One region of the Sinorhizobium terangae genome, then DNA from elsewhere that is predicted to be linked to it. Evidence: predicted binding sites of a transcription regulator. Region 1 holds the regulator's gene; each other region holds the start of a gene.
The links. The regulator PhoB, encoded in region 1, activates phosphate uptake and scavenging genes when phosphate is short. The targets are predictions, from matches to a motif close to TGTCATNNANCTGTCAT.
Positions count from the first base shown of each region.

Region 2: QA637_RS03610 (PhoX family protein) is a predicted target of PhoB. The motif match lies at 2,483-2,499, and genes of this name have one in related genera.
Region 3: QA637_RS16585 (NAD-glutamate dehydrogenase) is a predicted target of PhoB. The motif match lies at 3,764-3,780, and genes of this name have one in related genera.
Region 4: QA637_RS15675 (alkaline phosphatase D family protein) is a predicted target of PhoB. The motif match lies at 3,412-3,428, and genes of this name have one in related genera.

Region 1 is NZ_CP121659.1:142,176-147,941, reverse strand. It holds gene QA637_RS00705 (aspartate aminotransferase family protein) at 1-867, opposite strand, end outside; gene QA637_RS00700 (GcrA family cell cycle regulator) at 1,285-1,803, shown strand; gene phoB (phosphate regulon transcriptional regulator PhoB) at 1,881-2,564, opposite strand; gene phoU (phosphate signaling complex protein PhoU) at 2,686-3,399, opposite strand; gene pstB (phosphate ABC transporter ATP-binding protein PstB) at 3,544-4,359, opposite strand; gene pstA (phosphate ABC transporter permease PstA) at 4,373-5,695, opposite strand; gene pstC (phosphate ABC transporter permease subunit PstC) at 5,692-5,766, opposite strand, start outside.
Region 2 is NZ_CP121659.1:763,718-769,483, reverse strand. It holds gene QA637_RS03615 (DUF2339 domain-containing protein) at 1-2,379, opposite strand, end outside; gene QA637_RS03610 (PhoX family protein) at 2,575-4,587, shown strand; gene recO (DNA repair protein RecO) at 4,660-5,409, opposite strand; gene QA637_RS03600 (L,D-transpeptidase) at 5,636-5,766, shown strand, end outside.
Region 3 is NZ_CP121659.1:3,505,691-3,511,456, forward strand. It holds gene QA637_RS16565 (aspartate-semialdehyde dehydrogenase) at 1-739, shown strand, start outside; gene QA637_RS16570 (lytic murein transglycosylase) at 940-1,761, shown strand; gene QA637_RS16575 (carbonic anhydrase) at 1,979-2,626, opposite strand; gene pdxY (pyridoxal kinase PdxY) at 2,842-3,720, opposite strand; gene QA637_RS16585 (NAD-glutamate dehydrogenase) at 4,004-5,766, shown strand, end outside.
Region 4 is NZ_CP121659.1:3,308,298-3,314,063, reverse strand. It holds gene QA637_RS15700 (DUF429 domain-containing protein) at 1-291, opposite strand, end outside; gene QA637_RS15695 (hypothetical protein) at 329-838, opposite strand; gene QA637_RS15690 (hypothetical protein) at 1,309-1,470, shown strand; gene QA637_RS15685 (amidase) at 1,488-2,795, opposite strand; gene QA637_RS15680 (KTSC domain-containing protein) at 3,022-3,243, shown strand; gene QA637_RS15675 (alkaline phosphatase D family protein) at 3,536-5,098, shown strand; gene typA (translational GTPase TypA) at 5,298-5,766, shown strand, end outside.

The DNA of each region.
Region 1 (5,766 bases):
GAGCACCGCGTTTCCGACCGCCATCGCCAGCGGATTGCCGCCATAGGTCGAGCCATGCGTGCCCGTGACCATGCCGGCTGCCGCTTCTTCAGTCGCCACGCATGCGCCCAGCGGAAAGCCGCCGCCGATGCCCTTGGCGACCGCCATGATATCCGGCCGGATGCCGGCCCATTCATGGGCGAAAAGCTTGCCGGTCCGGCCAATGCCGGTCTGGACCTCATCGAGGATCAACAGCAGGCCGAACTCGTCGCAAAGCGCCCGCAACTCCTGCAGGAACTCCTTGCTCACCGGGCGAACGCCGCCCTCGCCCTGGATCGGCTCGATCAGGATCGCCGCCGTCTCGTCATTGATCGCATCCTTGACCGCGGCGATGTCGCCGAAGGGAACCTGGTAGAAGCCAGGTGCCTTTGGTCCGAAACCCTCGATGTACTTCTGTTGGCCACCGGCCGCGATCGTCGCGATCGTGCGGCCATGGAAGGCGCCCTCGAAGGTGATGACATGGAATTTTTCCGGGTTCCCCCTGGCGAAATGATAGCGGCGCGCGGTCTTGATGGCGCATTCCAGCGCTTCTGCACCCGAATTGGTGAAGAACACGCGATCCGCGAATGTCACTGCCGTCAGCCGGCGCGCCAGGCTTTCCTGGCCCGGAATTTCGTAGAGGTTGGAAAGATGCCAGACCTTGTCCGCCTGCGACTTCAGCGCCTCGACCAGGTGCGGATGGGCATGGCCAAGCGCATTCACGGCGACGCCGGCGGCAAAATCGAGATAGCGCGAGCCGTCCTCGGCAATGAGCCACACGCCTTCGCCTCGCTCGAAACGCAACGGCGCGCGCATATAGGTGTCGTAGAGCGGCGTTGTTGCGGCCATGGCGAACTTCTCCTTCCGTCCTGTTGGCATCGATATCGGGCGATCGTGCCCAATAAAAATCAAAAATGCCGCCTTTCGGCGGCGCAGGCACTATTCCCATTTCGCACCGCAATGTCAACAAAACCAAGGCTTGCAGCGCGCTTGAATGCCCGGATTCCGACGTGCGAAAAAACGTGCCGCAGGGGCTTGCAAAAATGCAACGGCCAGCCAGCAAGTTGGGGAAAACTCCGAAATCGATTCGGCGCGATTCCCGCGACTCTTGCCACGGAGTCACCCTGCCAGTAGGTTAATATTCAATTACTAGACGCATGCGGCGGACCTAGTCACCAAAAGAGTTATCGCGTTGCAGCTCCGGACTTTTTTCCGGAGCTGGGTGATGGATTCTGCCATCCAACGCCGAGAACGGGGAGTGCAGAAATGAACTGGACTGACGAGCGGGTGGAGAAACTGAAGAAGCTGTGGTCCGAGGGCCTGAGCGCCAGCCAGATCGCAGCGCAACTGGGTGGCGTCAGCCGCAACGCCGTGATCGGCAAGGTTCACCGGTTGAGCCTGCCGGGCCGCGCGAAGGCGGGTGGCACGACCACTGCCGCGCGTCCGAAGCGCACCACGTCCGCTCCCCGGGCACCGAACTATGCCGCGCGGGTCGCCACCCGCACCGTCACCCGCACCGCCGGCGCGACCGTGCTGAAGGAAGAGGTCGAAGTCGATCTCGTCGCCGACCAGGACATCGAACTCGCACCGAACGTCGTCATCCCGATGTCGCGGCGCCTCGGCCTGACGGAGCTCACGGAGCGCACCTGCAAGTGGCCGATCGGCGACCCGCTGAAGGAAGAGTTCCATTTCTGCGGCAACGACTCGCCGGAATCGTCGCCCTATTGCAGCTATCACACGCGGCTCGCCTATCAGCCTTCCGCCGAGCGCCGGCGCATGCGCTGACCGACCGCGAGCAAACATAATTGAAAAAGGGGCGGTGACGCCCCTTTTTTGATGCCTGTGGAAGCGGGCGGGTGGCCTCAGCTTTCCAGTGAATAGCCGGCGCCGCGTACGGTGCGGATGACATCGGGCATGTTGGAGAAGTTCAACGCCTTGCGAAGGCGGCCGACATGCACGTCCACGGTGCGCTCGTCGACATAGATGTCATGTCCCCACACGCCGTCGAGAAGCTGCGAACGGGAGAAGACGCGCCCCGGCGAGGACATCAGGAACTCCAGGAGCCGGAACTCCGTCGGTCCGAGCCGGACTTCACGGCTGCGCCTGTGGACACGGTGCGTCTCGCGATCGAGTTCGATGTCGCCGCAGCGCAACAGCGTCGAAAGCACCTCGGGCTTGGCCCGCCTGAGCATTGCCTTCACTCTCGCCATCAGTTCCGGCGTCGAAAACGGTTTGACGACATAGTCGTCCGCGCCGGTGGCAAGCCCGCGAACGCGTTCGCTTTCCTCGCCCCGCGCGGTCAGCATGATGATCGGCAGGCGCTCCGTTTCCGGCCTCTGCCGCAGCCGGCGGCAGAGTTCGATGCCGGAAACCCCGGGCAGCATCCAGTCGAGGATCAGGAGATCGGGCAAGCGCTCCTGAAGGCGGATCTCGGCCTCGTCTCCACGCAAGATCGTATCGACGTCGAAACCTTCGGCCTCGAGATTGTAGCGCAGGAGGACGCTCAGCGCCTCCTCGTCCTCGACTACGGCTATCTTCGGCAACATTCGGTCATGCTCCTTCCTACGCGCGGGTGCCATCATGCCACCGCGGCACAGTATGGGCCGCGAAAAACCGCGACCGGTATAAGATCAACGCATGCACTAGGGCATACGGCTGTCGGGCGCTCTAGTCCGTCACAGAGCCTAGCGTGGACGTCGTGTCGTCCTTCGGCCGCTCGCCCTGCGGCTGGGCGCCCGTTGCCATGTAGTAGATCGTTTCGGCAATGTTGGTCGCGTGGTCGCCGATACGCTCAATGTTCTTGGCACAGAAGAGAAGATGCGTGCACGGCGTGATGTTGCGCGGATCTTCCATCATATAGGTGAGCAGTTCGCGGAAAAGCGACGTGTAGATCGCGTCGATCTCCTCGTCGCGCTCGCGGATGCTGTTTGCCTTTTCCGGCGAGCGGGAGGCATAGACGTCGAGCACCTCCTTGAGCTGAACCAAGGCCAGTTCCGCCAGGTGCTCCAGGCCACGGGCGAGCTTGCGCGGAATGCCGGATCCGGCGACCGCGATCACGCGCTTGGCGGTGTTCTTGCCTAGATCGCCGACACGTTCCAGATCGGCGGCGATACGGATCGACCCCATGATCTCGCGGAGATCCGAGGCCATAGGCTGACGCTTGGCGATGGTGACGATCGCCTTGTCGCCGATCTGGCGCTCGGCATCGTCAAGGATCGCGTCGTCGGAAATCACCTTCTGCGCCAGCGCCAGGTCGGAATTCACGAGCGCCCGGACGGAATCGGCCACCATCTGCTCGGCAAGCCCTCCCATTTCCGAGACGCGGCGCGTCAGATATTTCAGCTCGTCGTCAAACGCCGACGTGATGTGTGTAGGTGACATGTTTCGTTCCTCGAACTCGCAAACCCGTTGACCAGATCATTTCATGCTCCGTCGAAACGCTGAAATGACCTAACTCCTTGAACTTACACAAATCCAGAGGAGAACCGTTGCGCGCTCTTCCTGGAATTGCCCTGGTCGCCTGGCTTAGCCAAACCGACCCATGATGTAGTCCTGCGTGCGCTGGTCATCCGGATTGGTGAACATCTTATCGGTATCGTTCTCCTCGACGAGATTGCCGAGGTGGAACATGGCGGTGCGCTGCGAGACGCGCGCGGCCTGCTGCATCGAGTGCGTCACGATGACGATCGTGAAGTTCGCGCGAAGTTCGTGAATGAGTTCCTCGACCTTCGCGGTAGCGATCGGATCGAGTGCCGAACAGGGCTCGTCCATCAGGATCACCTCGGGGCTGACGGCAACGGCGCGCGCAATACAGAGACGCTGCTGCTGGCCACCGGAAAGGCCTGTACCCGGCTCGTGCAGGCGATCCTTGACCTCGTTGAAAAGACCGGCCCTTTGCAGGCTCGTTTCGACGATCTCGTCGAACTCAGCCTTGGTGCGAGCGAGGCCATGAATACGAGGACCGTAGACGACGTTCTCGTAGATCGACTTCGGGAACGGGTTCGGTTTCTGGAACACCATGCCGACACGGGCCCGCAGTTCCACGACGTCGATCGACGGATCGTAAATGTCGTCCTCGTCGAGCGTGATCTTGCCGGTCACGCGGCAGTTCTCGATCGTGTCGTTCATACGGTTCAGCGTGCGCAGAAACGTCGACTTGCCGCAGCCCGACGGACCGATCAAGGCTGTCACGGTGTTTTCACGGATATTGAGATTGACGTCGAAGAGCGCGCGCTTCTCGCCGTAATAGACCGACACATCCTTGCCGATCATCTTGTAGGGTACCGTGTTCATTTTCAGGTCCAGAACTTTTTCCACTGCAGCTTCCGACATCATGTTCATAGTCCTTACCCCACTACCAGCGACGCTCAAAGCGACGCCGCAAGAGAATTGCGCCCAGGTTCATGATCACAAGGAAGATCAGGAGAATGATGATCGCTCCCGAGGTCCGCTCCACAAAAGCGCGTTCCGGCTCATTTGCCCACATGTAGATCTGCACCGGCAGTGCCGTGGAGGGCTCCAGCGGCGAACCGGGATAGTCGACGACGAAGGCCACCATGCCGATCAGGAGCAGCGGCGCCGTTTCGCCAAGCGCATGCGCAAGGCCGATGATCGTACCAGTTAGAATGCCCGGCATGGCGAGCGGCAGCACATGGTGGAAGATCGTCTGCATCCTCGATGCGCCGAGACCCAGTGCCGCGGAACGGATCGACGGCGGCACCGCCTTCAACGCCGCACGGGTGGCGATGATGATTGTCGGCAGCGTCATCAGCGTCAGCACGAAGCCGCCGACGAGGGCCGCCGAACGCGGCATGCCGGCGAAGTTGACGAATACGGCAAGACCGAGAAGGCCGTAAACGATCGACGGCACGGCGGCGAGATTGTTGATGTTGACTTCGATCAGATCCGTAAGGCGGTTCTTCGGCGCGAACTCCTCGAGATAGATCGAGGCGGCAACACCGATCGGCAGCGCCAGGACCAGCACGATCAGCATCATGTAGAGCGAGCCGACAAGCGCGACGCCGACACCCGCCGCTTCCGGACGGCTCGACGCGCCAAAGGTGAAGATACCGGTGTTGAAGCTCTTCTTGAGCACGCCGGCATCGGCAAGCTGGTTCATCCAGGCGACCTGCTGATCCTTGACCTTGCGCCTGCCCTCATCCACCGACAGGTCGATCTGCCCCTTGAAAGCGGAGTCGATATTCGCCTCTGCAAGGAGCGTGACCGGCACGGTCTTGCCGATCAGCGACGGATCAGCAACGACCATGTTGCGCAGCTGCATGCGCGCGCTGGGCGAGATCATGTCCGTCGCCTGCTTGAGCAGCGGCCGCTTCGTCGGGTCGAGGCCGAGCTGCTTCACGAGAGCATTGCGTACGAGCAGAGGATAGTTTGCGGTCATCAGCGCCTTGGGATCGGTGGCGCGCTCGTTCTTCGGATCGATCACGTTCTCGGAGAATTCGATCGGCAGCGTGATCGTCGTCTGCAGGAAGGCGGTGTAACCGTTGGAGACGACTGTCGAGATGAGGATCGCCAGAAACAGGAGGCCAAGGGTGATCGCGGTGATGCCGTAGGCGCGGAAGCGCCGCTCCGCCGCATAACGGCGCTTGATACCGATATCGCGGCGTGTTTCGGCGGGACGGGTGGAGACCCTTACCGTGGAGGTGGCAAGCTCGGTCATTCGTACTGTTCCCGGTATTTGCGCACGATGTAGAGCGCGTAGATGTTGAGGCAGAGCGTGATGACGAACAG
Region 2 (5,766 bases), 620 kb from region 1:
CTTGTCGCGCGCATACCAGGAGAGGCCGGCATAGGCGATGCCAGGCAGCAGATAGCCGATGAAGAGCAGATCGAAGAACGGGATCCTGCCGAGCAGTTCGCCGCTGAAATACGGATTGAGGCCGAAAAGGTGCGCCGAAAGCACTGACAGCATCGAGAGCACGCCGAGCCCCATGCCGCCGTAACGGAACACCGGACTCGGCGACCTCGTATCCAGGGTCATGAAGATACCGGACGCGCCGATTGCGATGAGCGTATAGATAGACTGCTCCGCAAGCGTCGGAACAGAGCTATCCAATACGCCGCCGTTCATTGCGTGGCGAACAAGGATTGCCAGTGTCAGCAACACGAAAAGGCTCGCAAGCGCCTGCAGCAGATTGCGCACACGCGCCGCCGGCGAGGCGCGAAGCAGATACGCGGACGCCACCAGCAGCAATGCCGGAATGCCGTAGCCCGGCAGGAGGGCATTGAAGACGGACGTCGTCGAGAGCTTGCCGGCGCCGACGATCGTCGGCTCCCAGCCGATCCGCGCCAGCACCACCAGGGCAGATCCGACGGTTATCCAAGGCAGAACGGGCCAGGAGCGGGCGCGTGCGGCGAAGGTGTAGCCGGCGCCGAGCAGAGCGATCGCAAGGGTGGTGACGAGGCCGTCCGTCCAGGCATGCAGGCCGAGGACGAAGAGGCCGAAGGAGCCCGCAACCGACAGCCCGCCGGCGATATGCAAATCCCTCGTGTCTGCGCTTCGGCGGTATAACCACTCCACGAGAGCAAGGAGAAGCAAGCCGCTGACGAAGGCTGCAAGCCCATGTGGCAGATCGAACGCGAATTTGCCGGTCATGAGGAAGGACATGGCCAAAAGCGCGTTCGGCGCGATGGCGGCGATGCCCGCCCACAGGACGGCAAACTGCGAACGGGTCTCGAGCCGCCTGGCGAGCACGAAGGAAGCCAAAAGGACGAAGACGGCCGACAGCACCATCGCGGTCAGCATCGCCGTGCCGCCGGAAACGACGATCTCGGGCTGCGCGCGAGACGGGTCGAGATAGGCAAGAACATTGCTGAGCGCAGTCAGGCTCCACGTGCCGGCAATCGCGCCGAAGGTGGCGAAGAGGGCCGGATAGATTGCCGTTGCCCTCAGTGCGCCGACCAGGGCCAGCGCTGCGATTAACGCGACAAATTCCTGGACCGGGAAACGTGCGGCGGTAACAGCCGGGCTGATGAGGAGGAGTGCCAGAACCGTTGCGGCGATCGCGGCCGAAACGGTGACTGCCGCGTGGGGCGGCGCAAACAGCCTTTCCCATCGGCCGGCCGCGGTCGCCGCAGCACGCCCTGTCCCCGGCCCGTCCTCTGCCGCTCGCTCGGCGGCGCCGGGCCAGACCAGTCCGACGCCCGCGATCATCACCAGGAGCGCGAAAGTGACGGGTGGAGCCTCGAAGGGCGTCACACCGACAACGTAGGCGAGTCCCCAGAGGCCAAGCCCGACGTTGGCAAGCGTCGGCACAACCGTCCAGCGGCGCAGGCGCGAGGCGCAGAGCGTTGCAAGCCAGGCAATCGAGAGGAAGCCGAACAGCACCCAGGGTCGAGGTTCTGCGCTCGATACAAACAGGGGTGTGAGCAATGAGGCGAGAAGCCCGAGTCCGGCAAGGGCCTGGCCATGCAGCAGCGACAAGGCCACAGTCACCAACGAAACCAGCGCCAGCAACGCGAAAGCGGTCGCGGTGCCGATGAATCCATAAATACCGTGGGCGGCGTATACGACACCGAACAGCGTGACCGCGCCGGCGGCCGTCAGCACGCCCGGGATCATTGCATGACGGAACCTGTCGGCTATCGTCGGCACCGCGCGGCGGCGGATCACTTCGCCGGCGATCCCAAGCACTAGACCGAAAGCCGCCGCGAGCGTCAGCCGAACCGCTGGACTCAGCAGCCCTGCATCGATCGAATATTGCACCAGGAAGTAACCACCGAGCGCCAGCGCCAGACCGCCGACCCACACGGGCCATTGGCCGCCAATTCGGCTCTCGAGGCTCTCCGTCGCGGCTGGCTCTACCGTGACCGCCGCAGCGACCTGTTCGTCCTGGCCCGCCTCCTCAACCTTCTCCCGGTCCGCAGTCTCCCCGCCGAAGATGCGTGCGCCTTCTCGCGCCGCCCGCGACCAGGGGCCTTCCTTTCCTTCGTCTTCAGAAGCGATCGCTTCCGGAGCCTGCGCCTCTTCAGCCGTCTGCGAGGGGGCAGATTCGGGCGCGGTCTGTCGCTCGCTCAATCGAGCGATTTCGGCCTTCAGCGAATTGATTTCGTTCTCCAGCCGCTCCGCGGTCTTTCGGCCACCGAGAAAGGCGGCAAGCGCCATGGCAAAGGCAACAAAGGCAATGACTTCCAGCATCTTTTCCCCGACCGGCAATCTCCGCAGGCTGCTCGCGACCATACAGGTTTTCGCACAAGCGCCAAATGCATTGACGGACGGCGCAGCAATCTCTTCACTGAACTGTCGCGGAACTGTCATGAACTTGCTGCTACAGCGGCAGGCGGACGTCGCAGAACAGGCGGCGGCTCTATCGTTCAATGAGGAGAACCGGCAATGGACAAGTATCTCGCCTCAACGGAAGAAACCGAATTCAAGACGCTGACGGAACGCAGGGAGGAACTGGAGGACATCGGCCAGAACTGTTCCACCAATCCGACCATGGGCGATATCATCAATCGCCGCTTCTCGCGCCGCTCCTTCATCGGCGGCTCGCTCGCCGTTGCCGCCATTTCGACGACGGTGAGCCCGCTCGCGCTTTTGACGGCCGATGAAGCGCGTGCCGACGACGCCTCGCGTTTCGACTTCGCTGAAGTCGAGGCCGGCGTCGACGAAAACCATCACGTCGCCGATGGCTACGATGCCGATATCCTCTTGCGCTGGGGCGACAAGGTATTTGCCGACAGCCCGGACTTCGACCCGAAGAACCAGACGGCTGCCGCCCAGGAAAAGCTCTTCGGTTACAACAATGACTATGTCGGCTTCATCCCGCTCGAAGGCAGTGCGGACCATGGTCTGCTGGTCGTCAACCACGAATACACCAACGCGGAACTGATGTTCCCGGCCTTCGCCTCGATCGTGAAGGAGAAGGTGACCAAGGACGGCAAGGAAGTCGAGGAGGAAAAGGTTACCCTTGGCGAATACACCAAGGACCTCGTCGACATCGAAATGGCCGCCCACGGCGGCACGATCGTCGAAATCCGCAAGGTGGACGGAAAGTGGCAGCCGGTGCTCGACGGCAAATACAACCGCCGCATCACGCTCAATACCGAAATGCAGCTCTCCGGACCGGTCGCCGGACATGACCGTGTGAAGACGCCGTCCGACCCGACTGGCAAGAAAGTCTTCGGCACCGTCAACAATTGCGCCGGCGGCGTCACCGCCTGGGGCACCTACATGATGGCCGAGGAAAACTTCAACGGCTATTTCGGCGGCGAAATCGCCGATGACCATCCGGAGTTCAAGCAGTTGAAGCGTCTCGGGGCGCCGGGCGGACAATACGAGTGGTCGAAATTCTACGACCGTTTCGACGTGTCCAAGGAGCCGACAGAGGCCAACCGCTTCGGCTGGATCGTCGAAGTGGATGCCCTCGACCCGACCTCCGTCCCGAAGAAGCGCACGGCGCTTGGCCGCTTCAAGCACGAAGGTTGCGAATCCATCGTCAACAAGGACGGGCGTGTCGTGCTCTATACCGGCGACGACGAGCGCTATGATTACGTCTACAAATTCGTGACCAAGGGCACCTACAACCCGAACGGCCGCGCCGCCAACATGGACCTCTTCGACGAAGGCACGCTTTATGTGGCGAAGTTCGACGAAGATGGCACCGTCACCTGGATGCCGCTCGTCCATGGCGAGGGGCCGCTCACCGCTGAAAACGGTTTCGCTTCGCAGGCCGACGTGCTGATCGACACCCGGCTTGCCGCCGATGCGCTCGGCGCCACCAAGATGGACCGCCCGGAGGACATTCAGCCCAACCCGAAGACCGGCAAGGTCTACGTGATGCTGACCAACAACACCAAGCGCAAGGCAGAAGAAATCAACGCCGCCAATCCGCGCGCCAAGAACGCCTTCGGCCACATCATCGAAATCACCGAGACCGATGGTGACTTCGCCTCGCTCACCAGCCGGTGGGACGTTCTTCTGAAATGCGGCGATCCGAGCGTTGCCGAAGTCGGTGCGTCGTTCTCGACGGCAACGACCAAGAACGGCTGGTTCGGCATGCCGGACAACTGCACGATCGACGCGGACGGCAGGCTCTGGGTGTCGACGGACGGCAACAACGAAAAGGAAACCGGCCGCACCGATGGCGTCTGGGCGATCGACACCGAGGGCGACGCACGCGGAACCTCCAAGCTGTTCTTCCGTGTTCCCGTCGGTGCCGAGATGTGCGGACCCTGCTTCAATCCGACATCCGACACGTTCTTCCTCGCTGTCCAGCACCCGGGCGACGCCGGCCTTGCCACTTACGAGACGCCGGCAACGCGTTGGCCGGATTTCAAGGACGACATGCCGGTGCGTCCCGCCGTGGTGGCCGTTACCAAGCGCGGCGGCGGTCGGATCGGCTGAACCCCATAGGCAACGGACGCCGCGAAAACGCGGCGTCCGGATCCATCGCGGCAAGTTGTCGATAGGCGCCGATCACGCCGCGGACGGTGGAGACGATTTCAATGCCTTCAGCGCCGCGTGCACAAAGGCGTCACGCACGGAAGCGGCGTCGAGACCGCGCGGCTCGTAGACATGGCGGTTGAGAAAATAGGCGGTCAGCCGGAACGCGGCCGCAAGACTGTCGTGGTCGGCCGCCTGATGCCCGCCGGGGGATAGGAAATCCGGAAGGGCGAGCATGCGTTCGGCATAGCGCGCGCCCGCCTCCCGGCTGACGGCGCGGCCGGACTTGGGAGAGACGTAGACGAGATCCTGACGTACGCCGGTCGCCGCACATTCCGACAGATCCAGACCGAAGCCGAGGTCGTTCAAGACGGCAAGCTCGAAGCGTACGAACAGTTCGCCGGCATCCGCCGGATCCTGTAGATGGTCGACGATGACGGCAAGCGCCTCGTAGAGATGCGGGTGCGGATCGCGCTCCGGCAGCAGCCGCAACAGCGCGCCGAGGGCCTGGATGCCATAGACGGATGTCGCCGCCTCCATCAACCTTGCGGCGCGCAATTGAAGCGGCTCCACCCGAAACTCGCCGAGATGCTCGTCCAGCCGCGCCCGCCAGATCACCTCGACGGAATTGCCGGGCTGCAGCACCGGCTGCATCGTGCGCGACCGACCGGAGCGGACGAGGCCGAGGTGCCGTCCGTGCGCGGCGGTCATGACTTCGGCAATCACGGAGCTTTCGCCGTGCCGCCGGATGCCGAGTATGATGGCTTGATCGCTCCACTGCATGGAAGAGGCATACACCCGGGCCTGAAAGCGGATCAAGCACAGATGCTTGGCCTCGGACGAGCCGACGTGAACGGGTCCCGACGCCACTGTCACCTTTTCGCGACACCGGCCGCCGGCCACATTTCCGCCCTTCTCTTGCCTCTTCTCAGACACTTTTGGCGCTCAAGCCGAACTGGTCGTTGGAATGCCTCCCGAGTCCAAGAATTTGCAGTCAGCAGGATCAACTATGTGTGTGTCCCGGAACAGCGCCGTTAGCTCCGCGCAGCTCTTCGCCGTTCTCCTCGTTTCGTCATTTCTCGCCGGCTGCGCGACAAGCGGCCAAAACGCCAAGCTGAAGGGCCCGGATCCCTATTACGT
Region 3 (5,766 bases), 610 kb from region 1:
CTACGACGCCGAAGTCCCGCTGATCGTCCCGGAAGTCAACCCCGATGCGATCACGCTTTTCTCGAAGAAGAATATCATCGCCAACCCGAATTGCTCGACGGCCCAGCTCGTCGTCGCGTTGAAGCCGCTGCATGACCGCGCCACGATCAAGCGCGTCGTCGTTTCCACCTATCAGTCGGTGTCCGGCGCCGGCAAGGATGGCATGGACGAGCTCTTCAACCAGACCCGCGCCGTCTTTGTTGCCGACCCGATCGAGAGCAAGAAGTTCACGAAGCGCATCGCCTTCAACGTCATCCCGCACATCGACGTGTTCATGGAGGACGGCTACACCAAGGAAGAGTGGAAGGTCCTGGCCGAAACCAAGAAGATGCTCGATCCGAAGATCAAGGTGACCTGCACTGCCGTGCGCGTTCCCGTCTTCATCGGTCATTCGGAATCGGTCAATATCGAATTTGAGAACGAAATTACCGCTGACGAAGCGCGCGAGATCCTGCGCGAGGCGCCGGGTTGCCTGGTTGTCGACAAGCATGAGAACGGCGGCTACGTGACGCCCTATGAATGCGCCGGTGAGGATGCGACCTATATTTCGCGCATCCGCGAGGACGCGACGGTCGAGAACGGCCTCAATCTGTGGGTCGTCTCCGACAACCTGCGCAAGGGCGCCGCGCTCAACGCCATCCAGATCGCCGAATTGCTCGTCAACCGCGGCCTGGTCAAGCCACGCAAGCAGGCCGCTTGACCGGCCCCGCTTAAGCATTGAATGAAGCCCCGCCCGGTCCGCAAGCGGACCCCGCGGGGCTTGGCATTGGTTCTTCCGCCGGTGTTGGGCGGATTCACGTGAAACAGGACATCCCGTGACGCGGGGGCCAACAATATGGCCGGCAGAAGCGGGCGCGTTTTTTTGAAGACAAGCGATAGTTCGGGCAGATGGGGTATTTCATGCACAGGGCAAAGTGCGTAGTGGCGGGGCTTGCGGCCCTCGTTTCAACGACGATCCTTTCCTCGACCGCGGCGGCGGCCCAATGCGGCAATGACGGCAGCGGCTTTCAGGCCTGGGTGGCCGAGTTCAAGCAGCAAGCCGCCGGCAACGGCATCAGCCCCGCGGTCATCGACCAGGCGCTCTCCGGCGTTGCCTATAACAGGGCGACGATTCGCGCCGACCGCGGCCAGAAGAGCTTCAAGCTCTCGCTCGATCAGTTCATGCAGAAGCGTGGCGGCCAGACGATCATCTCGCGCGGCAAGAAGATGCGGGCGCAGAACGCCAGGCTCTTCGACAACATCGAGCAGCGCTTCGGCGTGCCGGCCGGTCCGCTGATCGCGATCTGGGGCATGGAGACCGGCTTCGGCTCGTTCATGGGCAAGGAACACACGCTCTCGGCCGTCTCGACGCTTGCCTATGACTGCCGGCGTTCGGACTACTTCACCAACCAGCTCTACGCGGCCCTGCAGCTCGTCGAGCGCGGCGACCTGAGCCCGGCTGCGCGGGGTGCGGCCCATGGCGAGATCGGACAGACCCAGTTCCTGCCAGTCAACGTCCTGAGATTTGGCGTGGACGGCGATGGCGACGGCCATATCGACATGGTCCGCTCCAAGGCGGATGCACTCGCCTCGACGGCAAACTTCCTGCGCGGCCATGGTTGGCAGCCGGGAGGCGGCTATCAGCCCGGCGAAGTCAATTATGCCGCGATCCAGGGATGGAACGCTGCCAGCGTCTATCAGCAGGCAATCGCCATCATCGGCGCCGAGATCGACGGCTACTGAGAAGACCCTCAGGTCACGACGATTTACCCCTCATCCGCCTGCCGGTACCTTCTCCCCGCGTGCGGAGAGAAGGGACGCGCGGCGCCGCGTTCGCTTGTTCAACTGAGCGCTCTCGTCCCCCTTTGAAGCGGGAGAGTGGATTGAGAGGACGCGGCAAAGTCCCTTCGCCCCGCTTGCGGGGAGAAGGTGGCCGGCAGGCCGGATGAGGGGCGAAAATTCACATGCCCGGCCGCGCAAAATCGCCGGTCTTGGCGTCCATCACCCAGAGCTCCCCGGTTGAGATGTCGAACCAGGCGCCATGCAGCTGCAGCTTGCCCTTTGCCTCCAGAATCTGGACGCAAGGGAAGGTGCGCAGGTTGGCGAGCGAATTGCGGATCGACACACGTTCGAGCGCGCGCTGGCGCTCCGCCTGGGTCATGAAATCGTTGCTCTGGATCTGTTCGGCGGCCGGCTTCAACAGGTTCATCCATCGCCCGATGAAATCGCCGGGAGACAAAGGTTCGGCATCGGGATCGAGCGCCGCCTTGATGCCGCCGCAGCGCCCATGTCCCATGACGACGATGTTGCTGACGCGCAGGGACTGAACCGCGAATTCGAGCGCGGCGGAGGTCGAGTGATAGTGCCCATCCGGCTCGTATGGCGGCATCATGTTGGCGACGTTGCGGATGACGAAGAGTTCTCCGGGACCGCTGTCGAAGATCGTTTCGGGTGCGGCCCGAGAATCGCAACAGGCGATAATCATCGTCTTCGGCTTCTGGCCGCTCTCGGCAAGCGTCTTGTAGCGTTGCTGCTGCTCGCTGAAGCGACCGCTCATGAAGTTGCGGTAGCCGGTTAGAAGATGTTCCGGAAAACCCTGCATATCCATCGATAACCCCGCGTCACTCACTCGTTCATTGCTCCATCGCCCCTGCTGCATGATTCCTTAAATCATGCAGCAATCCAAAGTGCTACCGCGACCTTTGCGCGTCTGAGTGAGACGCGCGGCGCTGCAGGATCAACGAAGCGTCGAAGTGTTACAGCGACCGTGGCGCGCCTGGAAGGGCGAAGCGCGCTTATGAGCCGTTTCTTTTATATCCGCGCCTATTTCTTCCGCACCTGGCTCGGGTGCAAGAGGCGCCGCATCTGCACCATGGCCATGGGCGTCGCCAGGCTCGACGCGTCCTGCTCGAGCGTCAGTTCGTCGGCGCCGCGCCGGGCGCTGCGCGCGATGATCTCGAACACGCTGGCAGTCGCCATCTGCAGCGCCCGCTCTTCGGAGAGCCCCTGGAGCAGCCGCGCCAGAAACACGGCGGCAAGCAGATCGCCGGTGCCGTTCGGCGGATTGTCGACCAGTCGATGCTCGGCCAGCAGCGCATGACTGCCGGAGAGGTAAAGATTGCCCGTGCCACCCGTCATCATCGGGATCGCCGACGTCACCAGCATGCGAGAAGGTCCGAGACCGAGCGCCGCGTCGAGGATCGCCGTATTCGTTTCAAGTGCTGCCCCGACGAGCCACGAGAGTTCGAACCGGTTGGGAGTCGCAAGTGTCGCCAATGGCAGCAGCCGGTCGCGCACCGCGGCCGCGATCTCCGCCGAAACATAAAGGCCGTTGCCATCACCGATGACGGGATCGCAGGCGTATAGCAGCTCGGGACTGCGCTCGCGCAACGCCGTCACCAGTTGCGCAACACCGTCAACCTGGGCCGGCGAGCAGAGATAGCCCGACAGAACGGCGCGCACTTCACCAGCCCAGCGTGCATTGACGAGGTCGTTCACGATCGAATGGAAGTCCGTGTCGGCGATCGTCACCCGTGTCGAGCGGCCGTGACCCGGATGCCATGGCAGGATCACCGTCGGCACGGCCCATACGCGATGCCCGAGCGTCTCCAGTGCGAAGACCGCGGCCCGGTTGCCGACCGTGCCGCGAACCACATGGCTTGAAATGACGATGACGGCGCCGGGTGCGGGCATTTCGGGCATCGGGCAGTTCCATTTCCTCGAATCAAAAGTGTGATCGCCCGACTGTCACAGGCCTGTCAACAGGGCCTGCCAGACAGGGACGAGACAGGCCTTCGGCGTTTTCGTGCGTTTCTAAGGTTTTTTGAGCAATATTCGTAAAATTGCCTTCGATTTAAATGGATTTAGGTCGAAACTGCGTGAATTTCTCCAAAATGCGGCTCGATTTTGCCGAAATCGGGCATAAAACGGTCGCCATTGGCCATGGTTCTGATAGGCTCGTCTATCACGAATGGGGAGAGAGTTCATGGGCGTGAAATACAATCCAAAACGGGACAGGCATATCGATGCGGCCAAGGCGGCTGCGGAGAAGATCGGCGCCGACGCGCTGGCGCCCGAGATCCTCTTCGGCGGGGCAAGCAACGACGACCTCGATCTCTACACTGCCGACATGCTGGCGCTGACCGCGGCGCATGCGCGCAAGGAACTGGCGCGCTGGGACGGCGGCAAGCCGCAGGTTTCGGTCGAGGCCGTGCCGGGGGTTGCGCCGGGTGGCATAGACGTCACGATCATCGCCATCACCGAACGCAACATGCCATTCCTCTATGATTCGATCATGGGCGAGGTGACGAGCACGCACCGCGACATCCACCTCGCGATCCATCCCATTCTGGTCATGGAACCGGGCAAGCCCATCAAGCCGTTCGATCCGGACGAGCAAAGCGATCCGGCGCACCGGGTGAGCCATATCCAGATCCACTTGAGCAAGCTCGCACCGCTCGAAGCGCGTTCGCTAAGCAAGCGCATTGCCGAGGTGCTGGATCAGGTCCACCAGGCGGTCCACGACTGGCCGGCGATGACGGCGCTGCTCAACCAGGCCATGCGGGAGCTGGAAGAGTATAATGCGTCGCGCAAGAAGAGCGATCGTGACGAAGCGCTCGCTTTCCTTCGCTGGCTAAGGGACAACAATTTCACCTTCCTCGGAATGCGAGAATATACCTATTCCGGCAAGGGCGAGAAGGCGAAGGTCGAACGCGGCAAGGGCAGGGGCCTCGGCCTTCTCTCCAATCCCGACGTCCGCGTGCTGCGTCAAGGCAAGGACGCCGTGCTGACGACGCCGGAAATCCTCGCCTTCCTCGACGGCCCCGACTTCCTGATCGTGACCAAGGCCAATGTGAAATCCGTCGTCCACCGCCGTGCCTATATGGACTACATCGGCGTCAAGCGCTTCGACGCCTCCGGCAACGTGGTCGGGGAACTCCGCATCGTCGGCCTCTTCACCTCGACGGCCTACACCCGCCAGGCTTCGGAAATACCGTTGCTCAGGCACAAGATCGAAAAGATCATCGACTATTTCGGCTACGATCCCCAGAGCCATTCCGGCAAGATGCTGGCAAACACGCTGGAATCCTATCCGCGCGATGACCTTTTCCAGATCGACGTCGGCCTGCTCGCCGCCTTCTGCGAGCAGATCAACGAACTAAGCGACCGGCCGCGCATCAGGGTGTTGCCGCGCATCGACCATTTCGACCGCTTCGTCTCGGTCCTCGTCTTCGTGCCGCGCGAACAATATGACTCGGATGTGCGCGAGAAGATCGGCAACTATCTGAAGACCGCCTATGACGGGCGCGTTTCCGCCTATTACCCTGCCTTCCCCGAAGGCGGGCTGGCACGCGTCCATTTCATCATTGGCCGCTACGCCGGCAAGACACCGCGCGTTCCTCAGGCGAAACTCGAGGAGGCGGTTCGCAGCATCGTTACCCGCTGGACCGATCGCTTCAATCTGCTTGCTCGCAAGGACGGCATCGAAATTGCGGTTGGCGAAGCCTATCAGGCCGCCTTCACACCGGCGGAGGCCTATGACGACCTCCACGACATCGCCGCCTGCAAGCTCGACGACCCGATCCGCATCTCGTTCTATCACAAGCAGAAAGAGCGGCCGGACACGCTGGAACTCAAGATCTTTCACGCACAGGATCCGGTTTCGCTCTCGCGTCGCGTGCCGCTCCTCGAAAATCTCGGATTCCGCGTCATCAGCGAGCAGACCTACGACATCGGCGTCAGCGCACA
Region 4 (5,766 bases), 800 kb from region 1:
CGGCTTGCAGCGCGTTTGGAATGCCCCGCGGATAAATAGGCGTTCGCAGAAACGACCGAGGTCATCGGGCGCGTCAGGCGGCATCAAGGGGCCGTCGATGGCGATAACCGAGAATGTCGTCGACGCCGGAATGTGGCGCTGTCGGCGGTCCCAGTCACTGTGCGTCCGTGCGCAGCCGAAGTTTCCGTCGACACACCACGCAACGCCCGTGGTCGGCCGCGACCGCGAGTATCCGACGTCGATGCCGAGCAGTTGGTCGGAGCGGGTTTCCTTCAACGTTGCAACTCCCATGGCAAGCGCTGCTCGTGCCGAAATCACACCTGTAGGCTCATCCCGGCGCGTTCGTGCGCAGCCATGCCTCCAACGCGGCGATCACCGCCAATCTGAGGCTTGCGCCGCGGGCAAGCGCATGGGCGAGGGAACGGTCGTCGGGGGCGAACCCGATTTCCTGCATGACGTCGCCCGGCTTCAGCCGGCGTTGGGCCATGATCGCTTTGATCTCCGTGATCGCGGAGGGCAGCAGATAGCGGCCGCTTGCGATCGGAGCCTCCACGGCAGCCGCAGAGGGCGATGGGGCGGGGGAATGCGCAGCAGCCGTTGTTGACAGCGCGCCCCTGGCCGCGAGCCAGTTCAAAAAGGCATCACGCTCGGCGTCGGTCGCCTTCCCCCAGGAATTCTTGAGCTTATCAAGCCGGGTGCGCTCCGGCTTTATGCCGGCGGTCACGAGGGCCTTGCGCAAGGATGGGATCCTGCCGGAAAGAAAAGCGCCATGGACATCGGGGAACTCGGATCTCAGCCGCTGCAGATAATGTGTATTGTCGGTTTTCTTCTTCGCCATCCTCACATCCGCCGTCGAGTTCCGTGATCCTCTATCGTGCCTGCAATGCAAGGGCGAGCAAAAAGCGTACCCCACAGGGGGCACAGCCGGAACAAATAGCAATCCAAAGCGCTACAGCATCCTTTGCGCGCCTGATGACAGTACACAGTAGCGCAACGGGTTTGACGAATGTGTTTCTGCCGTGATCCCTGTGCTTGTCACAGGTATCCAGCAGCGCCGCGTCCGCGGCGCAGAAGAGTCATTCAGCCCAAGGACTTGAGTTGGCTGGATTCCTGTGACAAGCAGGAATGAGGCTTGAGGAGAAGCGTTGCCGTACCGCGGCCGACGAGGCAGCACTACCCTGCTGTCGTGTAAGACAGGCGGCGCTGCAGCGAGCGGTGATTTGCGCCGTCCCACAAGCCCTGCACAAGTCGGCCTTCCTATCACCGTCTCAACTGCCGGAATGTGACGCGGCGAAAGAGGACGATGAGATGTCAAATGATGTTCAGCACTACAGCGACCCGCAGGATGCCGCTCTGGCCCTGCTTCTCGCCAACAATCGCGGCGACGAACTCACGGACATTCTGGTTGCCGCGCTCGAAGATGCATTTCGGATCCTCGACGAGGATGGGGCGTCCGAGGCTGTGCATTGAAGCTTAGGCCGCATCATTCAGCCGGCTTGCAGCAACCTTTCGACGGACGCCGCTGCGGCCAGCAGCGTCCGGTCCGTCCCGCTTCGTCCGACCAGCATCAAACCCGCCGGTAGGCTTGTGCCAGCCATCGGCAGCGTGACAGCCGTCAGGTCGAATTGATTGGCGACCTGCGTGTTGCGCAGGAGCAGGTCTTCGACGCGACGATACTCCTGTTGGTCATGTTCCACAGAGACAATGCGGACGGCGGGGATCGGCATGGTCGGAAGGACGATGAGGTCGTAGGGCGCCAGCCGCTCGTGCATGGCGCGAATGAGGACCTGTCGCGTCTGCAGCAGCTTTTCCAGTGTGGCATCGGGTACGGTCAGGCGCCGGCGCAGCGTGGATGTTACCCGGGTATCGACGGGTGCGTCCCCGTCGTCAAGCCAGTCGCGATGTATACGGCTGCCTTCGATGGCGGCGATCGAGCCGATCTGCGTTGCCTCGGCAAAGCGGAGGAGCAGATCGTCGATGCTGCATTCGGCGATTTTTGCGCCGGCGCGGGAGAGCGTTTGCAGGCTCGCCTCGAAGGCCCTGGCGATCTCCGGCGCGAGGTCGTCGAGGAGCAGGCCTTTCGGAAGCCCGAGCGTCAATCCGTCGAGGGCCAGCGGCGTCAACGGTCCTGGCGTATCGCCCGCCATGATAGCATCGGCAAGCGCGCAGTCGGCGACCGTGCGTGCGAGGGGGCCGATCGAATCGAGGCTTGGCGATAGGGGGAATGCGCCGTCGAGGGGTACACGCCTTGCGGTCGGCTTGAAGCCGACGAGGCCGTTCAACGCCGCCGGAATGCGCACCGAGCCGCCGGTGTCCGAGCCGATGGCGATCTCGCTTGTGCCTTCCGCCACAGAGACGGCCGCGCCGGACGATGAGCCGCCGGGTACGAGGCGCGCGTCGATCGCATTGCCGGGTACCGGATAGTGCGGATTGAGGCCAACGGCGGTAAACGCGAATTCGGTCATGTGCGTCTTGCCGATGATGACGGCGCCGGCGGCGCGCAGCCGCTGGACGACCGCCGCGTCCGCCGCAGCCGGTTCTGCCGCCCGGCGAATGACCGAGCCGGCAAGCGTCGGCTCGCCGACGACGTCGAAGAGGTCCTTGATCGAGACGATCCGGCCGTCGAGCGGGCCGAGGCTCTTTCCATCGCTCAGCCTTCGGTCGGCGGCGTCGGCCTCCGCGCGGGCGATGTCTGAATAGAGTTTCACGAAGACACGTTCTTTGGCCCGGCGCGCATCCAGGCGGGCGAGAACGGCTTCGAGCCGGTCGCGAGAGGGGGTGTTCGATTGGGCCAAGGAGAAGACCTCGTGAATGGGATAGCCGCTATTTGCACGATTCCGTAATTCGGGACCCGAGTTATGGACAATTCATGCGGCAATTCAAAGTGCTGCGTCTTCATTGCCCGCGGCTGCCTTGCGCGGGACGCCGGCGCCAGGCGGCGCAGCGTCGTTTAAAAATCGCGGCCATTGATGTATGATGTCAGGTGTCAGCGACTTCTGGAAATCAACCGGGAAGACGCCAATGCCAATGTTGCAATCGTCCGCGATCCTGGACTCTTCCGCGATCCAACGTGTCAATTACGACGCGCGCCATCGGACGCTCAGCGTCTGGTTCGTCGGCAATCGCAGACCTTACCATTACCTCGATGTTCCGGAGAGCATCTACGAGGAACTGGTGCATGCGGACTCCGCCGGCGGCTATTTCAACCATCACGTCCGGGATCACTACGATTTCACGCACTGATGCGGGAATGAGGTGAGGCGGCTTTCGGCGCATCTGCGCCCTGCCAGTCGCTTCGGTGGCGCAAGGCCGCCGCGGCAGCTGTACCCGCCAGCGTGACGACGGAACATCGCCCCTCCCCAACCCTATGGTGATAGGCGGCCATAGGCGGGGTTCGCCTTACCGCCGCTCTTTCATAGAACTGTCGCCAAACCGTTCAAATAGTTTCATCCCGCTGTAAAGCCGCTGACATGCGGCTCGCCAATGGTCCGCCGCGAGAACCCGATGATTCGCGAAACGGTACCGGAGGCAGAATTTGGCTGACATTCGAAGCACGCTGACCAGGCGCTCTTTCCTCTTCTCCGCCGGCGCCGCCGGTCTCGTTGCTTCCTCCGGTGTTGCGACACCCTTCTATGCCCGCGGCTATGGGCGGCCGGAATTCCTGCATGGCGTGCAGTCCGGTGACGTCGATACGCAATCGGGCATGGTCTGGACGCGGGTCGACCGGCCAGCGCGGGTAGCCGTCGAATATTCGACCACCGAAAGCTTCTCGAATGCGGTCCGGCTTCCCGACATCGACGCGACGCCGCAGACCGACTGCGCGATCAAGGGCCGGCTCGACAACCTGCTGCCGGACCAGGACATCTTCTACCGCTTCACCGCGACCGATCTTTATGACCCCAATCGCGTGTCCGAGCCGATCGTCGGACGTTTCCGCACGGCGCCGTTGCGCCGACGGTCGGTGCGTTTCGTCTGGTCCGGCGACACGGCAGGCCAGGGCTGGGGCATCGACGAGGTCGGCATGAAGACCTATTCGACCATGCAGCTTCACGAGCCGAATTTCTTCATCCATTCCGGGGACACGATCTATGCCGACAATCCCATCCCGGACGAGATCAAGCTTCGGGACGGGGGCATGTGGAAGAACCGGATCGTCACGCCCGAGAAACGTGACGTCGCCCGTACGCTCGAAGAATATCGCGGCCAGTGGAAATACAATCTGCTCGATGAGCACGTGCGCGGGCTCAATGCCGTCTGCCCCACCTTCTATCAATGGGACGACCACGAGGTCTTGAACAACTGGTCGGCCTCGACCGATCTCAGAGACGATCCGCGCTATCCGGAAAAGGACGTGGCGGTCTACGCGTCGCGTGCTGCTCGTGCCTTCCACGAGATGACGCCGATCCGCACCTTGCCGACACAGCCTGGACGCATCTTCCGCAAGGTTGCTTACGGCCCATTGCTGGACGTCTTTTTCGTCGATCTGCGCTCCTATCGCGGCCCCAACCAGGGGGAGGGCGACGGCGGTCTCTTCGGCTGGCGGCAGGCGGACTGGCTGAAACGGGAACTGGCTGCCTCGCGCGCCACCTGGAAGGTGATCGCCTGCGACATGCCGATCGGCCTCGTCGTCTGGGACGATTATTCGGCAAGACGCGGGTCGGACGCGATTTCCAACGGCCAAAACGGCGCGCCGATGGGAAGGGAGACGGAATTCGCTGACCTGCTGCGGTTCATCCGTGACAACGCGATCGAGAACGTTGTCTGGCTGACGGCGGACGTCCACTATACGGCCGCACATCACTACGATCCGTCGCGCGCCGCCTTCAAGGAATTCCTGCCCTTCTGGGAGTTCGTGTCCGGCCCCTTGCATTCCGGCACCTACGGTCCGAAGGAACTCGACATGACCTTTGGCCCCGAGGTCCGCTTCATCAAGGCGTCCGGCGGCGGCATCGACAGCAACCTGCCGCCATCTGCCGGCCTGCAATTCTTCGGCATCGTCGACATCAACGGCCGGACGCAACAGATGACCGTTCGGCTGATGGATCGCCAGGATAAGGAGCTCTGGCGCGTGACGCTCGATCCGGCGGCCGTTGCTTGAGCGATTCAGAAAGGTGTACCGGATATGGATGGGAGAAGCGCGGATAACCCCCTCTGGCCGGCAGGCCAGAGGGGGTCCAACGCAGCCCTGCTATGTGCGCTGGCCCCTTTCGCTCCTGCAAAAAAACCTGTATGAGCGCGGCAACTGAAAAGCGGTACCCGCCTTGTCGCGCGTGCCCACGAACTTTCCGAGACAAAAAATGAGCATTCGTAACATCGCGATCATCGCGCACGTCGACCATGGGAAGACCACGCTCGTCGACGAGCTTCTGAAGCAATCGGGGTCCTTCCGCGAGAACCAGCGCGTTGCCGAACGTGTGATGGATTCTAACGACCTGGAAAAGGAGCGCGGCATCACCATTCTCGCCAAGGCGACCTCGGTCGAGTGGAAGGGGACGCGCATCAATATCGTCGACACCCCCGGTCACGCCGACTTCGGCGGTGAAGTCGAACGCATCCTGTCCATGGTGGATGGCGCGATCGTGCTCGTCGATGCCTCCGAAGGCCCGATGCCGCAGACGAAGTTCGTCGTGGGCAAGGCGCTGAAGGTCGGACTGAAGCCGATCGTCGCGATCAACAAGATCGACCGCCCGGACGGCCGCCACGAAGAGGTCATCAATGAGGTCTTCGACCTCTTCGCCGCGCTCGACGCCACCGACGAGCAGCTCG